Alloyangia pacifica: one gene and its partner. The protein of the gene in region 1 binds, or shares a complex with, the protein of each later gene. Links are inferred from orthologs where the notes say so. Each region holds a gene or a part of one and is shown on either strand. Other genes may lie near its edges. The genes, in order: smc and CEW88_RS06590.

Region 1 (4,286 bases):
GCTCCGCTGGAGCATCCCTCGCGGCCGGCCCGCCTGCTCGCCGCCGCCTGGCTGGGCGGGGTGCGGCTGATCGACAATATCGCGGTAGGCTGAGGCCGGACCGGGGACGCTGCTCGCGGACCCCCGGGATGTTTGACCTCGAAAGAGGCAGGGGCGCGCTTCGGCGTGCCGCAAACTCGAAATGGCCCCGCCGGAGGCACCCGGCGCGGCCAGCGCGCAGCCCGCCTCGTCAGGCGACCAGACGCTCGGCTTTTTTCAGGTCCACCGAAACGAGCTGGCTGACGCCCTGCTCCTGCATGGTCACGCCAAAGAGCCGGTCCATCCGGCTCATCGTCACCGCGTGGTGAGTGATAATCAAGAAGCGGGTTTCAGTACGGCGGCACATCTCGTCGAGCAGGTCGCAGAAGCGCGTGACGTTGGCGTCGTCGAGCGGCGCGTCGACCTCGTCGAGCACGCAGATCGGTGCCGGGTTCGCAAGGAACACCGCGAAGATCAGCGCCAGCGCGGTCAGCGTCTGCTCGCCACCCGAGAGCAGCGAGAGCGTCGAGAGCTTCTTGCCCGGTGGCTGGCACATGATCTCGAGCCCGGCCTCGAGCGGGTCGTCGCTCTCGACCATGACGAGGTTCGCCTCGCCGCCATTGAAGAGGTGGGTGAACAGCAGGCGGAAGTTGGCATTCACCTGCTCGAAGGCGGTCAGCAGCCGCTCGCGGCCCTCGCGATTCAGCGAGGAGATGCCCGCGCGCAGCGTGCGCACGGCTTCCTCGAGATCGGTCTTTTCCTGCGCCAGCGTGTCGTGCTCGCTGCGCACCTCTCGGGCGTCCTCCTCGGCACGCAGGTTCACCGCGCCGAGGGCGTCGCGCTGGCGCTTGAGGCGGTTCACGTCGGCCTCGACCGCCTCGGAACTCGGCATGTCGGAGGGCGCCACGTCGAGCCGAGCGAGCAGCTTCTCTGGGGTGGTCTCCTGCTCGTCCTCAATGCGCTCGGCGGCGGCGGCGACGGTCTCGCGCGCGGCCTCGACGCGCGCCTCGGCGCCAGCACGGGCCTCCCGCGCCTCGGAGGCTGCGCGTTCCGCGTCGCGCTCGGCGGCAATGGCGGCGCGCATGGCGCTCTCGGCGGCGGACAGCAGATCGGCGGCGGCGCTGCGACGCTCCTCGGCCTCCTCGATCGAGCGAGCGAGTTCGTCGCGCTTGCCGGCGAGCGCGTTCGGCACCGCGCGCGCCTCGGCCAGTTCGCGCTCGTGGGTGGCCTTGCGTTCCGAGAGCTCGGCGCTGCGTTTCTCGGCCGTCTCCAGCCGGTGGCGCCAGCCCGAAAGCTCCTTGGTCACGGTTTGCTGGCGGCCTTTGCGGGCCTCTCCCTCGCGGCGCAACTCGTCATGCGCCGAGCGGCGGGTCATCATGGTCATGCGGGCCGCCTCGACGGTCATCCGCACGTCCTCGGCCAGCGCCCGGGCGCTTTCCAGATCGCCCAGCTCCGACAGGGCGCGCTCGGCCTCGAGCACCTGCTTGCGCGCCGCCTCGGCCTCACCCTCGTGGCGGCTCACCGCCAGCCCGAGGCTCTCCAGCCTGCTTTCGGCCATGCTGCGGTCGCTTTCGGCCCGGTTGAAGGCACGCATGGCCTCGTTCACTTCGCGGTCGGCCTCGCGCCGGGTCTCGCGCGCCACCTTGTCGGCGCGGGTGAGATCCGCGAGCCGGGCGACCAGAGCATCATGCGCCACACGCATGGCCTCGACCTGTGCCTCGGCGCGGGCCATCTCGGTTTTCAGCACCTCGCGCCGGTTGAGCTGCTCGAGCCGCAGGGCGGCGGCAGAGGGCGCATCCTCGGCCCCGGCACGGAAGCCATCCCAGCGCCACAGGTCACCCTCGCGGCTGACGAGACGCTGGCCGGGCTTCAGACGCGGCTGCAGGCGGGTGCCCTCGGCGCGCTCAACGAGACCGATCTGGCTCATCCGGCGCATCAGCACGCCCGGCACGGTGACATGCTGCGACAGCGCGCTCACCCCCTCGGGCAGCAGCTGCTGACTTTCATAGCGCGGCAGTTCCACCCAGCCCGAGGCCGCGCCCGCACCCACTTCGGGCGCGCGCAGGTCGTCGGCGAGCGCGGCGCCAAGCGCCTTTTCGAAACCCTGCGCCACCAGCAACTGGTCGAGCACCTGTCCGCCCTCGGAGGTATCGCGGTCGAGCAGCCGGGTGAGCGCGCCAACCTCGGCGCGCAGAGCGCTCGCCTCGCCCTCGGCCTCGGAGCGCTCGGCCCGGGCCTCGGCCTCGCGCGACTGACAGTCGGTTCGCGCTTCGTCGGCCTGCGCCAGGAGTTCCTCGGCGCGGGCGGCCATGGTCTGCGCATCCTCGGAGCGCGCCTGCGCGTCTTCCATGGCGCCGGTCGCCTCGGCCAGCTTGCCGCGCGCCTCGGCCACGGCGTCTCGCGCCTTTCCGGCCTCGCCCTCGTGGCGAAGCAGCGCCTTGCGCAGGTCGGCAAGATAGCGGTGCGCCGACTGGTGGCGAGCGGCGAGCCGCGCCACGTCCTCGGTCTGCTGGGTCAGCGCCAACTCGCGGTCCTGCAGCACGGCAGATGCCTCGGAAGCCGCGTCGGCGGCCTCTGCCAGCCGCTCGTCGTGGCCCTCGGCGGCCTTGGCCAACTCGCGGGCTTCCCATTCAAGCTGCGCGATCGTCTCGCCGGCGTCGCGGTTGAGCGCGCCTTCCCGCTCGATGTCGAGGGCGATCTGCTCGATCCGGCGGGTCAGCGTCTCGATGGTGTCCTGCGCACGGGCCTCCTGTTCGGACAGCGCGTCGCGCTGCACCGCGAGGCGCTGCAGGATGGCGGCGGCAATGGCCTCTTCCTCGCGAAGGGGGGGCAGCGCCTCGTCGCGCTCGGCGCGCGCGCGTTCGGCCGCCCGGGCGGCGTTCTCGGCCTGAGCGGCGGCAGTGACGAGGCCCCGGAGAACGTTTTCCGCCGCCTGACGCGCCTCCTCGGCCTCCATCCAGCGGCGGTAGAGCAGCAGGCCCTCGGCCTGCCGAAGCTCCGCGCCGATGGCGCGGTAGCGCTGCGCCTGCTTGGCCTGCCGGTCGAGCGTTCCGAGCTGTGCCGCAAGCTGCTCGATCACGTCGTCGACGCGCAGCAGGTTCGCCTCGGTGTTGTTAAGCTTCAGCTCCGCCTCGTGGCGGCGCTGGTAAAGGCCCGAGATGCCCGCGGCTTCCTCGAGGATCCGGCGGCGGTTCTTCGGCTTGGCGTTGATCAGCTCGGAGATCTGCCCCTGCCGCACCAGCGCGGGCGAATGCGCCCCGGTCGAGGCGTCTGCGAAGAGCATCTGCACATCGCGCGCGCGCACGTCCTTGGCGTTCACCTTGTAAGCCGAGCCAACGTCGCGGGTGATCCGCCGGACGATCTCGAGCTGGTCCTGATCGTTGAAACCCGCCGGGGCGAGCCGGTCGCCGTTGTCGATGGTCAGCGCCACCTCGGCGAAGTTCCGGGCGGGGCGCGAGTGGGCGCCTGCGAAGATCACGTCTTCCATGCCCGCGCCGCGCATCGCCTTGGCGCGGTTCTCGCCCATCACCCAGCGCAGCGCCTCGAGCAGGTTGGACTTGCCGCAGCCGTTCGGGCCGACAACCCCCGTCAGGCCGTCGGCAATGACGAGATCCGTGGGATCAACGAAGCTCTTGAAGCCCGTCAGTCGAAGCCGTGTGAACTGCACTGCCGTGTCCTGATTCCGAAGTTAGCCCCGAATTTGCCGCCCTGCCGCGATCCAAGTCAAACGGTTTGCACCGGATGTGGCGGGCGCTTGCCAGTTGTCCACAAGATATTGCGGAACCTCCGCCATATTTGTGGGTTGACCGTGGCGCAGGCCCGGCCAATATCCCAAGCGATGCCCAGAGGAAAGCTTTGATGTCGGTGACCATTCGTCCAGTTTCGCCCCGCGATCCGCGCGCCGAGGCGCTGCTGATAGCCAGCCATGCGCTGATGGAGTCGCTGTTCCCGCCGGAAGAGAACTACTTTCTCGACATCGACGCGCTCTGCGCCCCCGAGATCACACTTTTCGGCGCCGAGGAGAACGGCGTGTTGCTGGGCTGCGCCGCCATCGCCCGCAAGGACGGCTACGCCGAGGTGAAATCGATGTTCGTCAGCCCCGAAGCGCGCGGCCTGGGCCTGGCGCGCAGGCTGCTCGATCACCTCGAGCGCATTGCCCGCGACGAGGCCATCCCGCTGCTGCGGCTGGAGACCGGGGACAAGCTCCCTGCGGCCGTCGCGCTCTACGAGCAGACCGGCTTCGTCCCGCGCGGACCTTTCGGCGGCTA
Region 2 (3,088 bases), 970 kb from region 1 along the record:
TGAACACCAAGAAAACGCTCCTTCTCTCGCTTCCGCTTGTCGGCCTCGCAGCTGCCCCGGTTTCGGCCGCGATGACCGCCTCCGCCACCACCGAGCTGAACCTGCGCTCGGGTCCTGGCCCGCAATACTCCGTCGAGAGCGTGATCCCCTCGACCGAAGAAGTCGACGTGATGGGCTGCCTCGCCGACGCCGAATGGTGCGAAGTGAGCTACCAGGGCACCTCGGGCTGGGCATACTCGGCCTATCTGACCACGCCGGTCGAAGACGAACCCGTCGTCATCTATGAGAACCGCGACCGCGTTGAAGTGAACACCGTGACTTATGACGACACCAGCAATGCCGCCGCCGGTGCCGGTGTGGGCGGGGCCTGGGGCGCTGCCGTGGGCTCGCTGATTGTCGGTGGTCCCGCCGCCGTGGCCGCCGGTGCGGTGATTGGCGCCGTTGCCGGTGCCGCCAACAATGTCGAGGAAAAGACGGTCACCTATATTCAGTCGAACCCGGTTGAGCCGGTCTATCTCGACGGTGAAATCGCCGTGGGCGCCGGTATCCCGCAGGAGATCGAGGTCTACCAGGTCCCGGAAAGCGACTACGCCTATCTGAACGTCAACCAGCAGCCGGTGGTGATCGATCCCGAGACCCGCCGTATCGTGAAGATTGTGCGCTAATTAACTGTTATGATGTAGAAAAGGCCCCGTTCTCGGGGCCTTTTTTGCGTTGGTTCGTAGCGATCAATCCTCGAAGAGTTCGGATTGGCCCGGGGCCTCCTCGTCGTCCTCGGGCTCAGGATCGCTGAGCGGCACGAGTCCCGGCGGCGGGCGGTTGTCGAGAAGGCCCGCGGCGCGAAGCTCCTTGAGCCCCGGCAGATCGCGGGCGCTCTCGAGGCCGAAGTGGTCGAGGAACTCTTCGGTCACCACGAAGGTCACCGGCCGCCCCGGGGTCATCTTGCGGCGGCCAAAGCGGATCCATCCCATCTCGAGCAACTGGTCGACGGTGCCGCGCGAGACGCTCACGCCGCGGATTTCTTCGATCTCGGCGCGGGTCACTGGCTGGTGATAGGCGATGATCGCCAGCGTCTCGATCGCCGCGCGCGACAGCTTGCGGGTCTCGACCGTCTCCTTTTGCATCAAAAAGCCGAGGTCGGGCGCGGTACGGATCGCCCAGGCGTCACCGACGCGCACAACCTGCACGCCCCGCCCCTCGTAGCGCTTGCGCAGGTAAGCCAGCGCCTCGGCGGGATCGCAGCCATGCGGCATGCGCTCTTGCAGTTCGCGCACGGTCACCGGCTCGGCAGAGGCGAAAAGGATCGCTTCGACCATGCGCTCTTGATCGCCCATGGGCGGCGCTTCGAAGAGGCTTTCGCTGCTGTCCTGCGCCGCGCGCCGCTCGGCGCGCGTCAACTCGATATCGTCACTCACGCGGGTTCTCTCTCTTGCGCATCTCGATGGGCGCGAAGGTGTCGGTCTGGCGGATCTCGGCCTTGCCCTCCTTCACCAGCTCAAGCGAAGCGGCAAAGGTCGCAGCCGTGGCGGAACGCCATCGCTGGGGATCGCCGGACCAGCCGTCCGGCAGCCAACGGGAAATGTCGGTCCAGTCACCGGCATAGCCGATCATGCTGCGCATACGGTCAAGCGCCTGCTCCATGGTAAAGACATCTTGCCGGTCCATGACGAAGGGGCGGAAATCGTCGCGGGTGCGGGTGCGGGCATAGCCCTGCATCAGGTCGAGCAGCGACGCGGTGTATTTCACCTTCCGCAGGCGCTGCATGTCCTCGGGAACGCCTCGGGCAAAAAAATCTCGGCCCAGCCGGTCGCGGGCCATCAACCGCGCCGCCACGTCGCGCATCGCCTGCAAGCGGTGCAACTGGAACGCCAGATGTGCCGCCAACTCCTCGCCCGACGGCCCCTCTTCGGTGGGATCGGGCGGCAACAACAAGCGCGATTTCAGGAAGGCAAGCCAGGCGGCCATGACGAGGTAGTCCGCGGCCAGCTCGATGCGCAGCTCTTTCGCCTTTTCGACAAAGCCGAGGTATTGCCGCGCCAGCTCGAGGATGGACACCTTGCGCAGGTCCACCTTTTGCGTGCGCGAGAGCGACAGCAACAGGTCGAGAGGCCCTTCGTAGCCCTCGACGTCGACGATCAGCGCCTCGGCCGCAAGGCGGTCGGCGACGCTGAGCGTCTCGAACTCCAGTTGCGCATCGTCCTGCATCGGTGATCAGCGGGGCCCGGCCAGCAAGGCCTCATGCTCCGCCTTGAGCGCCGCGATGTCAATCTCGGCAGGGATGGTACGGGCGGCAAGCGCCGCCTCGGCCCGGGACTGCGCGGCTTCGGTCATCTGGCCCGCGGCCTCGACCACCGGCCGCATGTCGTCCATCTTGCCGTTGCAATGCAGCACCACGTCGCAGCCCGCGGCCACGGTGGCCGCGCTGCGCTCCCCGATGGTGCCCGAAAGCGCCTCCATCGACAAATCGTCACTCATCAAAAGACCCTGGAACCCGATGTTCTCGCGGATCAGGGCGATCATCTCGGGATCGACCGTGGCGGGGCGGGTGTTGAGCCCCTCGTAAACCAGATGCGCTGTCATCGCGAGCGGCAGATCGGCGAAGGGGCGGAAAGCGGCGAAGTCGATGTCCTCGAGCTCTTCGCGCGGCGCGGAGACGCGCGGCAGATCCTTATGGCTGTCGATCTGCGCAAGCCCATGGCCCGGCAGGTGCTTCATCACCGGCAGCACGCCGCCGTCGGTCAGCCCCTTCACCACGGCCTGCCCCATCACGACGACGGTCTCGACGTCTTCGGCGTAGCAGCGATTGCGCAAGAAGGCATGGGTGCCCGGGCGCGCCACGTCGAGCATCGGCGCGCAGTTGCCGTCGATGCCCACCGCCCGCAGCTCGGCGGCGATGATGCGGAAGCGCAGTTCCATGGCGCGGGCCGCGGTCTCGCCGGCCTGCGCCACCTCGTCGAGCGGCGGCAGGAACTCGGTGGCCAGCGGCGCGCGCAGGCGCTGCACCCGGCCTCCCTCCTGGTCGGTGAAGACAGGGGCGTGCCAGCCGACGGCGGCGCGCAGGTCGGATGTCAGCGCCCGGAGCTGCTCG

The links.
Region 2: the proteins of smc (region 1) and CEW88_RS06590 are in contact, whole or in part, in a crystal structure (PDB 3ZGX), measured with the Bacillus subtilis proteins. The link is inferred for Alloyangia pacifica from one-to-one orthologs.

What each region holds. Positions count from the first base shown.
Region 1 is NZ_CP022189.1:400,001-404,286, reverse strand. Bases 30-4,009 are described here. They hold smc (chromosome segregation protein SMC), read right to left. Parts: upstream 3,686-4,009; coding sequence 230-3,685; downstream 30-229. Other genes in these bases: CEW88_RS01925 (GNAT family N-acetyltransferase), read left to right, coding at 3,877-4,009; panC (pantoate--beta-alanine ligase), read left to right, coding at 30-93. In the rest of the region: more of panC, read left to right, coding at 1-29; more of CEW88_RS01925, read left to right, coding at 4,010-4,286. UniProt on the Bacillus subtilis protein: Required for chromosome condensation and partitioning.
Region 2 is NZ_CP022189.1:1,368,792-1,371,879, reverse strand. The notes cover bases 307-3,088. They hold CEW88_RS06590 (segregation and condensation protein A), read right to left. Parts: upstream 2,206-3,088; coding sequence 1,408-2,205; downstream 307-1,407. Other genes in these bases: nagZ (beta-N-acetylhexosaminidase), read right to left, coding at 2,212-3,088; scpB (SMC-Scp complex subunit ScpB), read right to left, coding at 729-1,334; CEW88_RS06600 (DUF1236 domain-containing protein), read left to right, coding at 307-665. Also shown: more of CEW88_RS06600, read left to right, coding at 1-306. UniProt on the Bacillus subtilis protein: Participates in chromosomal partition during cell division. May act via the formation of a condensin-like complex containing Smc and ScpB that pull DNA away from mid-cell into both cell halves.